DNA from 3 places in the Shumkonia mesophila genome. Region 3 is predicted to be linked to each of the others. Evidence: predicted binding sites of a transcription regulator. Region 3 holds the regulator's gene; each other region holds the start of a gene.
What was found. The regulator LexA, encoded in region 3, represses DNA repair genes until DNA is damaged. The targets are predictions, from matches to a motif close to ATGTTCTANTTTGGTTC.
Positions count from the first base shown of each region.

Region 1: ODR01_RS12955 (adenosylcobalamin-dependent ribonucleoside-diphosphate reductase) is a predicted target of LexA. The motif match lies at 1,922-1,938, and genes of this name have one in related genera.
Region 2: ODR01_RS05905 (ImuA family protein) is a predicted target of LexA. The motif match lies at 2,562-2,578, and genes of this name have one in related genera.

Region 1 is NZ_JAOTID010000007.1:26,549-30,825, reverse strand. Features, by position in the region: gene ODR01_RS12970 (cell division protein FtsX) at 1-380, shown strand, start outside; gene ODR01_RS12965 (YdcF family protein) at 445-1,080, shown strand; gene ODR01_RS12960 (lysophospholipid acyltransferase family protein) at 1,077-1,799, shown strand; gene ODR01_RS12955 (adenosylcobalamin-dependent ribonucleoside-diphosphate reductase) at 2,079-4,277, shown strand, end outside.
Region 2 is NZ_JAOTID010000002.1:557,759-562,035, forward strand. Features, by position in the region: gene ODR01_RS05895 (NAD(P)H-hydrate dehydratase) at 1-965, opposite strand, end outside; gene ODR01_RS05900 (D-amino acid dehydrogenase) at 1,124-2,392, shown strand; gene ODR01_RS05905 (ImuA family protein) at 2,616-3,425, shown strand; gene ODR01_RS05910 (Y-family DNA polymerase) at 3,313-4,277, shown strand, end outside.
Region 3 is NZ_JAOTID010000002.1:159,816-164,092, forward strand. Features, by position in the region: gene ODR01_RS04230 (DUF3047 domain-containing protein) at 1-534, shown strand, start outside; gene ODR01_RS04235 (hypothetical protein) at 557-928, shown strand; gene ODR01_RS04240 (hypothetical protein) at 934-1,515, opposite strand; gene lexA (transcriptional repressor LexA) at 1,645-2,343, opposite strand; gene ODR01_RS04250 (molybdopterin molybdotransferase MoeA) at 2,645-3,841, opposite strand; gene moaC (cyclic pyranopterin monophosphate synthase MoaC) at 3,838-4,277, opposite strand, start outside.

The DNA.
Region 1 (4,277 bases), on a different contig from region 3:
CGATGGCCATATTGGCCTGCATCGGCCTGGCCACCGTCGGCACCGTCGTCTACACCACCCGGACCAGCCTGGCGGTGCATCGCCAGATCATCGAGGTGCTGCATCTCATCGGCGCCCAGGACGCCTATGTCGCCCGCCAGTTCGCCTGGCGCGCCCTCAGCCTGGGGCTGCGCGGCGGCCTGATCGGCCTTTCCCTGGCGCTGCCGGCCCTGCTCGCCGTCGGCTACCTGGCGGCCCACATCGACGCCGAATTGCTGCCCAAGGCCTCCCTCGGGGCGCTGCAGTGGGGCATGCTGGCCGCCATTCCCCTGCTGGCCTCCGCCATCGCCATGATGACCGCGCGCGTCACCGTCATGAAGACCTTGGCCGCGATGCTTTAGCCATGTCGCACCGCCGCCTCCCTTCCCCCTTCCGTGACCGCCCCCCGGCGGCAGGGTGGGCGCCATGACCGCGCACGGCCTGCATCGCCGCCGCAAGTTCCGGCGCGTGGCGGTGCCGCTCGTCGCCCTTCTGGCGCTGGCGGTCGGCGGCTGGAGCGGCGGCCTGCTGTGGTTCGTCGAGCAGATCCCCAACGCCGTCGAGGACAGCACGACGCCGACCGACGCCATCGTGGTGCTGACCGGCGGCCAGGGGCGGCTGGACGAGGCCCTGGCCCTGCTGTCGGGAAACCTGGCCAGCCGGCTGTTCGTTTCCGGCGTCTATCGCGGCGTCGACGTCAAGACCCTGCTGGACACGGCCCGCAGTTCGTCGGCCATCCCCGAAAGCCGCATCGGCATCGGCGACGCCGCCAACACGGTCGGCAACGCCGAGGAGACGGCGGCGTGGGCGCGCTATTTCGGCATCCGTTCGATCCGCCTGGTCACCGCCAGCTACCACATGCCGCGCAGCCTGCTGGAATTCCATCACGCGCTGCCCGGCGTGACGGTGGTGCCCCACCCGGTGTTTTCCGACAACGTCAAGCAGCAGGAATGGTGGGCGTGGCCGGGAACCGCCACGCTGATCGCCCGCGAATACACCAAGTACCTCCTTGTCCGCGCCCGCCAGTCCCTCGAGTGGCGCTCCAGCGAAGAGTCCTCATGACCGCCATCCGTTCGATCCTGTTCAACGTCTTTCTGTTCGGCAGCCTGACCGTCTTCCTGTTCGGCGCCGTGTTTCTGCTGCCGTTGCCGGAGCGGGTCATGGAACGCGCCGTCACCGGCTGGACCTATTTCGCCAGGTGGGGTCTCAAGCTCATCGTCGGCCTCGATTACGAGATCCGCGGCCGGGAGCACCTGCCCGACGGCCCGGCCATCCTGGCCAGCAAGCACCAGTCGGCGTGGGATACCATGGCCTTCCTGTGGCTGTTTCCCCGGCCGGTCTACGTCATCAAGAAGGAGCTGCTGTCGATTCCCCTGTGGGGGTGGTGCGCCGCCCGTTGCGGCCACATTCCGGTCGACCGCGCGGGCGGGGCCGGGGCGCTGAAGCAGATGGTGCGCGCCACCCGGGCCGCCCTGGCCAAGGGCCGCCACGTCGTCATCTTCCCCGAAGGCACCCGCGTGGCGCCCGGCGAAAAGCTTCCGTTCCACCCGGGCATCGCCGCGCTTTATTCCCAGGTCTCGGTCCCCGTGGTACCGGTGGCCCTCAATTCCGGCGTGTTCTGGGGCCGGCGCAGTTTCCAGAAGCGGCCGGGCACCATCGTGCTGGAATTCCTGCCGGCGATCCCGCCCGGCCTCGATCGCAAGGCCTTCATCGGCGAACTGGAAAGGCGCCTCGATACCGCCGGCGACCGGCTCATCCACGAAGCCCGGCGGGCCGCCTGAAGGCCTGTGGACAGAGCGGTGGAAAGATTTGCCGTCCGGGCTGTGAACTGCGGGGGTAAATCGCGGCCGGGCCTTCTGTTCCGCCATCTTCAAGTCCCGCCACTTTGGGGACAGCTTGGGGGAAACGTAACAGGAACATTGGCTTGACGGGAAGCCTCTCCGTCCTTACATTTCCTTATGAAAAGCCTTTAAATTTCTTGAGTTAAGCCCTCGGCACGCCGGGGCGGTCCCGCAGCGGTGGGCCGCCGCTGTCGGGCCCCGCCGGAAATGAGAATCGCCATGACCCAGGTAGCCCCCATCTCCCAGCAGATCTGGGACATGAAGTATCGCTTGAAGAGCGCCGACGGCCATCCTGTGGACAAGACCATCGAGGATACCTGGCGCCGCGTGGCCAAGGCCTTGGCCGCGCCCGAGAAGGAGCCGGCCCTTTGGGAGGCCCGCTTCTTCGACGCCTTGGCCGATTTCCGTTTCCTGCCGGCCGGGCGCATCGTCTCGGGCGCCGGGTCCAAGCGCCACGTCACGCTGTTTAACTGCTTCGTCATGGGCACCGTGCCCGACGACATGGGCGGCATCTTCGACGCGCTGAAGGAAGCCGCGCTGACCATGCAGCAGGGCGGCGGCATCGGCTACGACTTCTCGACCATCCGGCCCAAGGGGGCGCCGGTCAAGGGGGTGGGCGCCGACGCCTCGGGTCCGCTGTCCTTCATGGACGTGTGGGACGCCATGTGCCGCACCATCATGAGCGCCGGCTCCAGGCGCGGCGCCATGATGGCGGTGATGCGCTGCGACCACCCCGACATCGAGGCCTTCATCGAGGCCAAGCGCCAACCCGGCCGTTTGCGGATGTTCAATCTGTCGGTGCTGGCCACCGACGCCTTCATGCGGGCGGTGCGCGAAGACGCGGCGTGGGAGCTGAAGTTCGACGGCACCACCTATCGCAGCCTGCCGGCGCGCGAGCTGTGGGACAAGATCATGCGGGCGACCTATGCCTACGCCGAGCCCGGCGTGATCTTCATCGACCGCATCAACCGCTTGAACAACCTCGCCTACTGCGAGACCATCCGGGCGACCAATCCGTGCGGCGAGCAGCCGCTGCCGCCCTACGGCGCCTGCCTGCTGGGCTCGGTCAACCTGGCCCGCCTGGTCGAGGCGCCGTTCACCGAGCAGGCGGCCATCCCCGAGGCGGCGCTCGATCAGTTGGTGCGCGTCGCCGTGCGCGCCATGGACAACGTCATCGAGGTGTCGCGCTTTCCGCTGCCCGAACAGGCCCACGAGGCGAAGAGCAAGCGGCGCATCGGCCTCGGCGTCACCGGACTGGCCGACGCGCTGATCATGTGCGGGGCGCGCTATGGCGGCGCCAAGGCGGTGACGCTGACCGAAAAATGGATGAAGACGATCCAGCGCGCCGCCTATCTGGCCTCGGCCGAGCTGGCGCGCGAGAAGGGCGCCTTCCCGCTGTTCGACGCCGGCAAGTACCTGGCCGGCGAAAGCGTGCGCGGGCTCGACGACGACGTGCGCTCGGCCATCGCCGATCACGGCATCCGCAACGCGCTGATCACCTCGATCGCGCCGACCGGCACCATCTCGCTGTTCGCCGACAACGTGTCCTCGGGGCTGGAGCCGGTGTTCAGCTTCAAGTACAGCCGCCATGTGCTGAACCCCGACGGCACGCGGCGCGAGGAAGAGGTCAGCGACTACGCCTTCCGCCTGTTCCACCTGATGTTCGGCGAGAACGCGGCGCTGACGGAGGCCTTCATCGATTCGCAGCACTTGAGCCCGCGCGACCATCTGGTCATGCAGGCGGCGGTGCAGAAGTACATCGACAGTTCGATCTCCAAGACCATCAACTGCCCCGAGGACATCCCGTTCGAGTCATTCAAGGATGTCTATCTCCAGGCCTACGACCTGGGCTGCAAGGGCTGCACCACCTATCGCCCCAACGACGTGACCGGGGCGGTGCTCGAGGTCAAGAAGGACAAGGGCAGGGAAGCCCAGGCCAGGGACGGCCAGCCCGAACTGCCGCTGGAGGCGCCGACGGCGGCGGCCAAGCCCAAGGACATGGGCGACGCCGGGGCCATCGCCCAGTTGTTCAAGCCGCTCGACCGGCCCGACGCCCTGCCCGGGGCCACCTACAAGGTGATGTGGCCGGAAAGCGACCACGCCATCTACATCACGCTCAACGACCTGCTCGACGACACCGGCCGGCGCCGCCCCTTCGAGGTGTTCATCAATTCCAAGAACATGGAGCACTACGCCTGGACAGTGGCGCTGACCCGCATGATCTCGGCGGTGTTCCGGCGCGGCGGCGACGTGTCGTTCGTGGTCGAGGAATTGAAGGCGGTGTTCGACCCGCGCGGCGGCCAGTGGATGGGCGGCCGCTACGTGCCCTCGCTTTTGGCCGCCATCGGCGAGGTCATCGAGCGTCACATGATCGCCATCGGCTTCCTCAAGCGGCCGGGCGCGCGGGACGACGGCGAC
Region 2 (4,277 bases), 400 kb from region 3:
TTGACGCCGGCGCCCGGCCCGACCAGCACGGCGTTACGCCGCGGGTCGGCAATGAACTCGCCGAAACCGCCACGACCGGCCAGCGGCTTCACCAGCGTGCCCGGCATGTCGGCGGCGTAGATGGGAAAGGCTTCCGGCGATGTCGCGATGGTTACCAGCCCGGCCCCGATGCGCCGGGCGCCGCGTGCCGCCAGCCGGGCGGCGCCGGTCATTTCGCTGCCCCCGGCGATGACGGCGTGGCCGCGGGTGTATTTGTTGCTCTCGAAATTCGGCCACGGGTAGCGCTCCAGCCACAGGCCCGGCGCGTTGAACGCGGTCTGGGGGGCGATGTCGGCAAGCACCGCCTCGGGGATGCCGATGTCGGCGACCACCAGGGCGCCGGCCAGATCCCGTCCGGGGCGCAGGAAGTGCCCTGGCTTGGCCCTGAAGAAGGTGACGGTGACGGTGGCCTGGGGGGCGGCGCCCATGACCTGGCCGGTGTTGCCGTGGACGCCGCTCGGCACGTCGACCGCCAGGCAGGCGAGGCAACGCTGGTTGATGGCCTCGATCACGGCCCTGGCCGGTCCATCGAGGGGGCGCGCCAGACCGGCCCCGAACAGGGCGTCGACGACCAGTTCGCAACCGTCGAGAAGCGCCGGGCCGTCGAGTGGCAAGACGTTGCCGGTCCAGCGCCTGGCATTGGCGGCGGCATCGCCCTTGAGCCTGGCCCGGTCGCCCAGCAGGGCAAGGCGCACCGGCCAGCCGGCTTCGCGCAGCAGGCGGGCGACGACGAATCCGTCGCCGCCGTTGTTGCCCGGACCGCACAGCACCACCGTCGGGCGCGGCGTCGGCCAGCGCTGGCGGATTTCGCGAAAGACGGCGGTTCCCGCCGCTTCCATGAGGGCAAGACCGGGCACGCCGGCGCGTGCGGCGGCGGCGTCCGCCTGGTACATTTCCTCGACGCTGAGCAGCGCGGTATCGGTCATGGCCTCCCGCTTCGCAGACGAATTTCCAAGTATCATAATGGGTTGGACGGGCCGTCGAAAGGTCACAGATGGGTCTAGGCGTTCCAGGCGGGCAAGGATTATAAGATCGCCGCCATGACTGCCTGTGAATTTTCCAAGACCAAAAAGAGGGCAATCCGATGAGAGTGTTGGTGTTGGGCGCCGGCGTGGTCGGCGTCACAACCGCCTATTGGCTGGCCAAGGCCGGCCATCAGGTCGTCGTGCTGGACCGCCAGTTGGGGCCGGGGCTGGAAACCAGTTTCGCCAACGGCGGCCAGATTTCGGCCAGCCATGCCGACCCGTGGGCCGGGCCGGCGACGCCGCTGAAGGCGCTCAAATGGCTGGGCCGCGAGGACGCGCCGCTGATCATCCGGCCGCGCCTCGATTTCGCGATGTTCGGCTGGTGCCTGCGCTTCCTCGCCAACTGCACGGCGGCGCGCAACCGCGTCAACACCGAGCGCATCCTCAGGGTCGCCGTCTACAGCCGCCAATGCCTGGCCCAGATCCGCGCCGACACCGGCATCGCGTACGACCAGGCCGAACGCGGCATCCTGCACGTCTATTCCGACGCCAAGGAATTCGAGGCGGCGGTACCCAAGGCCGCGCTGATGACCCGATACGGCTGCATCCGCGAGGTGCTGGACGTCGAGGGCTGTGTCGCCCGCGAACCGGCCCTGGCGGAATCCCGCCACAAACTGGTCGGCGGCACCTACAGCCCCGACGACGAAAGCGGCGACGCCTACAAGTTCACCGCCGGGCTGGCCGATATCTGCCGGGGCATGGGCGTGCAGTTTCGCTATGGCACCCAGGTGCGCCGGCTGATCGCCCATCGCAACCACCTCCTCGGCGTCGTCACCGACGGCGGCACGCTCAATGCCGACGACTACGACCTGTTCGTCCTGGCCATGGGCAGCTACACGCCGCTGCTGCTGAAGCCGCTGGGCGTAAGGCTGCCGGTCTATCCGGCCAAGGGCTATTCGGTGACCATCCCGACGGCGCCGGAAAATCCCGGTGGGGCGCCGCGGGTGGCGATCATCGACGACGAGCGCAAGATCGTCTATTCGCGTCTGGGCGACCGCCTGCGGGTAGCCGGCACCGCCGAGCTGACCGGCTATGACACCAGCTTGAGCGGCGCGCGCGCCCATTCCATCCTGACGGCGGCGATGGATCTCTTCCCCCGCTGCGGCGACGCCTCGCGGGCGGAATTCTGGGCCGGGCTCAGGCCGACCACGCCGGACAGCGTGCCGGTCATCGGCCGCACGCGCTTCGAGAACCTGCTGATCAACACCGGCCACGGCACGCTGGGCTGGACGATGTCCGCCGGGGCCGGCCGGCTGGTCGCCGATCTGGCCAGTGGCAAGGACCCGGACATCGATCTGGACGGCCTCGGCATCGACCGCTTCGCCTGAACCGCCTTTCCGGCCGATAAGGGCTTAATTTCGGGAACACCATGGCTTAATTTCGGGGACACCATATTTAATTCCGTAGTGAATTAAATATGGTGTCCCCGAAATTACCCCGAAATTACCTCTGTTCCCGAAATTACCTCGAGCTTGACGAAGCGTTTCCCCAGGATTAGAACATAACAGGAACATTTGGGGTGGTTCGTCAGGGTGGAGGCCTTGTCCCGTCATGTCCCGATCGAGCGCGTTCCATCAGGCCGATCCGGCCGTGCTGGAGAGCCTGCGCCGTCGCATCCGGGGGCTGGAAGGCGCCTTCTGCCGGGCTGACGGCGGTGGCGTCCTGGGGCTGGGGGCGCCGGCCCTCGACGAGGCCCTGCCCTGGGGCGGTCTGCCGCGCGCCGCCCTGCACGAGGTGCAGGCCGCCGACGGCGGGGCCGCCGCCGGCTTCTGCGCCGGCCTGCTGACCCGCCTGGCCGGCGGCACGGGAACGGTGCTGTGGTGCCGGCGCGGCTACGGGCGCCGCCTGTATGGCCCCGGCCTGACCGCCTTCGGTCTCGATCCGGCCCGCCTGATCGTGGTGCGCGGGCGCAACGCCACCGATGTGCTGTGGGTGATGGAGGAAGCCTTGCGCAGCGGCGCCCTGGCGGCGGTGCTGGGCGAGGCCGAGGGGTTGAGCGTGACGGCGGCCCGGCGGCTGCAATTGGCGGCCGAGGGCGGCGCCACGGCGGCCCTGCTGCTGCGGGGGCGAGACGACGAGGGGGCGAGCCCGGCGGTGACGCGCTGGCGGGTGGCCGCCGCCCCCGGCGCCAGGGCCGAGGGGCGGCCCGGCGTCGGCCGGCCGCGCTGGCGGGTCGATCTCATCAAATGCCGCAATGCGGCGGGGGCGGCGGCCGGCGGCCCCCGCTCCTGGCTTGTGGAATGGACCGATGGACCGGATGGAACGACGGCGGGTGGTTTCGCTGTGGTTGCCGACCTTCGCGACCGATCTTGTGCGGCGCCAGGCGGCGACGGCGCGGCCCTCCTCCGGCTGGCCGGCTGAGCCGCCGCTGGCGACGGTGGCGGCGGGGCGCGGCGGCCTGCGCATCGCCGCCGCCAATCGGGCGGCGTTGGCCGGCGGCGTCCGGCCGGGCCAGCCTTTGGCCGACGCCTATGCCGTACTTCCCGAACTGCGCGCCCTGCCCGCCGACTCCGCCGCCGAGGCCAAGGCGCTGGACGGACTGGCCGCCTGGTGCGGCCGCTATACGCCATGGACGGCGGTGGATGGCGAGGGCGGCAACCCCTGCTCCGGTGCCGGCGGGCTGTGGCTCGACGTCACCGGCTGCGCCCACCTGTTCGGTGGCGAGGCGGCGCTGCTGCAAGACCTCGTCGGTCGCCTGGAGGGGCTGGGCTTCGCCGCCCGCGCCGCCCTGGCCGACACCCCTGGCGCCGCCTGGGCGGTGGCCCGCTTCGGCGAACTCGACGGGAATGACTTGGCGGTAGTGCCGCCTGGCGGCCTGCGGGCAGCCCTGGCGCCGCTGCCGGTGGCGGCGCTTCGGCTCGACGGGGTGGCGGCGGAGGGCTTGCGCCGGGTCGGCCTGCGCCGGGTCGGCGACCTTATCGACCTGCCGCGGGCGCCGCTGGCCGCCCGTTTCGGCGAAGCGGCGTTGCGCCGCCTCGATCAGGCGCTGGGCCGCGTGGGGGAATCCCTGTCGCCGCGCCGGCCGGTGGCCCCCCTGCGCGCCCGGCTGGCCTTCGCCGAGCCGATCGCCACGCAAGACGACATCGCCGCCGCCGTCCGCCATCTGCTGGCCGACCTCTGCCGCCGGCTGGCCGAAGTCCGCCGGGGTGCCCGGCGGCTGGACTTGGTGCTTTATCGCGCCGACGGCACCTGCGCCGGCGCCGCCATCGGCAC
Region 3 (4,277 bases):
TTCCACGGCGAAACTCGCTATGAGGCGGCCGACGTCGATGCGATGGCCGCGGTGCTTGCCTCCTGCGACGGCTCGGCTTCGGGGCTGGTGCTGGAGCGGCGCATCGACCTTAAGAAAACGCCGCTGGTCGAATGGTCGTGGGGGATCGAGGGCGTGTTCCCCGACGGCGCCGACGAGGCCCGCAAGGAGGGCGACGACTACCCGGCCCGCCTCTATTTCGTCAGGAAGGGCGGCTTCAACCCGTTCGCCACCCGGGCCATCAACTACGTCTGGGCCAGCGCCAAGCCGGCCGGCGCCGACTGGCCCAACGCCTTTACCGCCAACGCCCATATCGTCGCCGTGCGATCAGGGCCGCCCAAGGCGCCGATGGGCTGGGTGACCGAGCGGCGCAACCTGCGCGACGATTTCAGGCGCTACCACGGCCTCGACATCGACGCCATCGACGCCGTGGCCATTATGACCGATTGCGACAACCGCGCCGCCACGGCCTCGGCCTGGTACGGCGGCGTGCGCTTCCTGCCCGAGGAGGGGTAGGGTACGAAACGAGGAGGATGCCATGACGGATGCCCGCCACCTTTTGCGCCCCGCCATCGCCCGCATCTGGCGCGGCCGCACCGAGGCGGCCAAGGCCGACGCCTACGCGGCGTATCTCTATGAGGAGGGCGTCAAGCCGCTGGCCGGGAAGGCGCTGGGCGTGCAGATGTTCCGCGAGGACCGGCCCGGGGAAACGGAGTTCGTCACCATCTCCTATTGGGAGAGCGTCGAGGCCATGTCGCGCTTCGCCGGGCCGGACCCCCGGCGCATCCATCACCTTAAGCGCGACGCCGAGTTTCTGATCGAACTGCCGGAAGGCGTGCAGGTCCTCGATATCGTGACGGTGTTGGGGCGAACGGGGGACAACCAGCAGGATCCAAGCCCCCTCGCGTAAACCCGTTACTTGTAGGATGTAAACTCGACTGACTTAAGCAACCGCTCTCCCATCGCCCTGAACTGCGGAAATTCAACGCCGGAAGGTCCCTTCCTGGAGAATTCGACGAAGATGCCGACTGATGGATTTCCCGGGTGGATGCAATTCATTCCATAGTACTCGATCATAGTAAACGCGCCTCCGCGTTTAGCCGCGAAGTCTTTAGCCGCGGATTCATGTTTGACGCAGGTTTCTGATCGCTCGGCATACCACTGTTCATCATTCCTGATGACTTCGAACGTTCCTGTTTTCGGTTCGTTGGCACGTCCGGATTTCACGAAGTTTAAAAATCCCTCCGGTACATCAAATGCGGGAACGTTGTAGGTGCCGATGGCCGTTATCAGGGTTTCATTCGGCGAATTTCCGCGCGCGCCAAGCATTACTTGGTAGGTCGACTGAACGAGTACGGTCCACGACCTGCCTTCGGGAACAGCGAACGAAATACCAAGTTGCGTGATCCTGGTGCCGCCGGCGACCTGCGGCCCTTGAGGCACAGCCACGCACGCACTTATCGTTAACAGCAGGAAGCCGACGACGATTCTTCTCATGGCAACTCCCCCACGCCATGCCAAGCGCACGTTAAGGTAGAGCGACAACCGCCATTTTACCAGGGGATCGTATCCGATGCCCTCCGTGCGGAGGCACAACCCGCATTCCCATGACGCGATCGACGGCCGTTAGTACTTGCGAATCAGTCCCACCAGTTTGCCCTGCACCTGGACCTGGTCGGGGCCGAAGATGCGGGTTTCGTATTTCTTGTTGGCGGGCTCCAGCGCGATGGAATCGCCGCGCCGGCGCAGGCGTTTCAGCGTCACCTCGGTATTCTCGACCAGGGCGACGACGATGGTGCCGTTGTCGGCGGTTTCGCAGCGCTGGATGACCACGGTGTCGCCGTCCTCGATGCCGGCGTCGATCATCGAATCGCCATCGACGCTGAGCGCGTAATGCTCGCCGGTGCCGAGCAGGGAAGCCGGCACGTCGATGGAGGCCGTGTTGTCGCGCATCGCCTCGATGGGCGTGCCGGCGGCGATCAGGCCATAGAGCGGCAGTTCCACGGCCCCGGCCTCGGGCCGGGCGGCGCGGGCGGTCGAGGGCTTGAACTGGCCGCGGATGACCTTGGGGGCGAAGGCGCCGCGCGAGGCGCCATTGGGGGCCTCGGCGTTTTCCGGCAGCTTGAGGACTTCGAGCGCGCGGGCGCGGTGCGGCAGGTGGCGGATGAAGCCGCGCTCCTCGAGCCCGGTGATCAGCCGGTGGATGCCGGATTTCGAGCGCAGGCTCAAGGCCTCCTTCATCTCCTCGAAGGAGGGCGAGACGCCTTTGCTCTTCAGGTGATCGTTGATGTAGACGAGGAGTTCGTACTGCTTGCGGGTCAGCATGGTGTCACTCCGGGCCGCCACCCAGTTTCGCGGCGTGGCGGCGGTGCTGCGATGCGTTCGACCCGGGGGCCCTCCGCCGCCGTCGCACGTCTGGCGTCACCCCGAAACCGGCACCACAAAATGTGGAACAAAAGCAAAACGTCGGCACATGTTCTAGTTTAGTTCTCGTGCCGGGTCAAGCGGCAATTTGGTGACGGGAGGCAGGGGTATTTCGGGGGTATTTTAGGGACACCATACTTAATTCCAGCGAACCGAAGCAAGGCAGCCGACGGCGGGAATTAAGTATGGTGTCCCCAAAATACTAGAGGGGAACGATCTCCACCCGTTCGCCGGCCCGGGCGGGCGGCGCATGGGGCGGGCGGACCACCAGGCAGTCGGCGTCGGCGAAGCGGGCCATCAGCGCGCTGTCCTGGGCCTCGAAGGGGGTGGCGACGGGCTCGCCGTCCTCGCCCACCGTCAGGCGGGAACGCAGATAGTCCTGGCGGAGGTCGTTGGCCGGCAGGTCGCGCCCGAGGCGGGCCATCGGCGCCGGTCCCCGGCGGTCGGGAAGTCCGAGCATGGCGTTCATGGCCGGGCGCAGGAACAGCAGCGAGGTGACGCCGACCGAGACCGGGTTGCCCGGCAGCCCCAGCACCGGCACGTCGCCGAGACGCCCGAAGATGAGCGGCTTGCCCGGCCGCATGGCGACCCGATAGAAGCCGAGGTCGAAGCCCTGGGCGGCCAGCGCCTGGCGCACCAGGTCGTGGTCGCCGACCGAGGCGCCGCCGATGGTGACCAGCAGGTCGGCGCCCCGGGCGCCTGCCAGCAGGGCGGCCAGCGATTCCTCGGTGTCGCGGGCGATGCCCAGCACCGCGGGAAGACCGCCGAAGGCGGTGACGTAGGCGGCCACCGCCAGGCTGTTGGAACCGACGATCTGGCCTTCGGCCAGCGGCTCGCCGGGCATCACCAGTTCGTCGCCGGTGGCGAGGATGGCGACGCGCGGCCGGCGGGCGACGGCGAGCCACGGCACGTTCATGGCGGCGGCGAGCCCGATGTCGCGCCCGGTCAGCCGGCGCCCGGCCTTGAGCATGACGTCGCCCCGCCGAAAATCCATGCCGGCGCGGCGGACCCAGCGGCCGGGCCTGGGCACCTCGCGGACGGTGACGGCGTCGCCCGCGGCCTCGGCGTCCTCCTGGATGACGATGGCGTCGGCGCCGGCCGGCATGACGGCGCCGGTGAAGATGCGCACGCACTGCCCCGCCCCGACGGCGCCGGCAAAGGGGTGGCCGGCCGCCGACTGGCCGATCCGGGTCAGCGTCGCCGGCACGGCGGTGGCGTCGGCGGCGCGCAGCGCATAGCCGTCCATGGCCGAGACGTCCAGCGGCGGGCTGTCGAGCTGCGCGGCGACGTCCCTGGCCAGGGCGCGGCCCAACGCCGCCTCGAGACCGACCGTCTCGACGGCGAGCGGCGCGAAACCGGAAACGACCTTGGCGACGGCTTCGGCGACGGAAAGCATCATGGGGCCTCGAAGGTGCCGGACTTGCCGCCGGCCTTGTGCACAAGGCGGATGTCGACGATGCGCATGGCGCGGTCCATCGACTTGCACATGTCATAGACGGTGAGCGCCGCCACGGCGACGGCGGTCAGCGCCTCCATCTCGACGCCGGTGCGCCCCGCGACGCGGCAGGTCGCCTCGATGTCGACGGCGTTGCGCCCGGCGTCGCAGGAAAGGCGCATCTCGACGGCATCCAGCCCCAGCGGGTGGCAGAGCGGGATGAGATCGGACGTGCGCTTGGCCCCCATGATGCCGGCCAGCTGGGCGACGCCGAGCACGTCGCCCTTCTTGACGCCGCCGGCCTGGATGCGGGCCAGCGTCTCGGGGGCCACGAGCACCGAGCCCTTGGCGGTGGCGGTGCGCTGGGTAACGGCCTTGGCCGAGACGTCGACCATGCGGG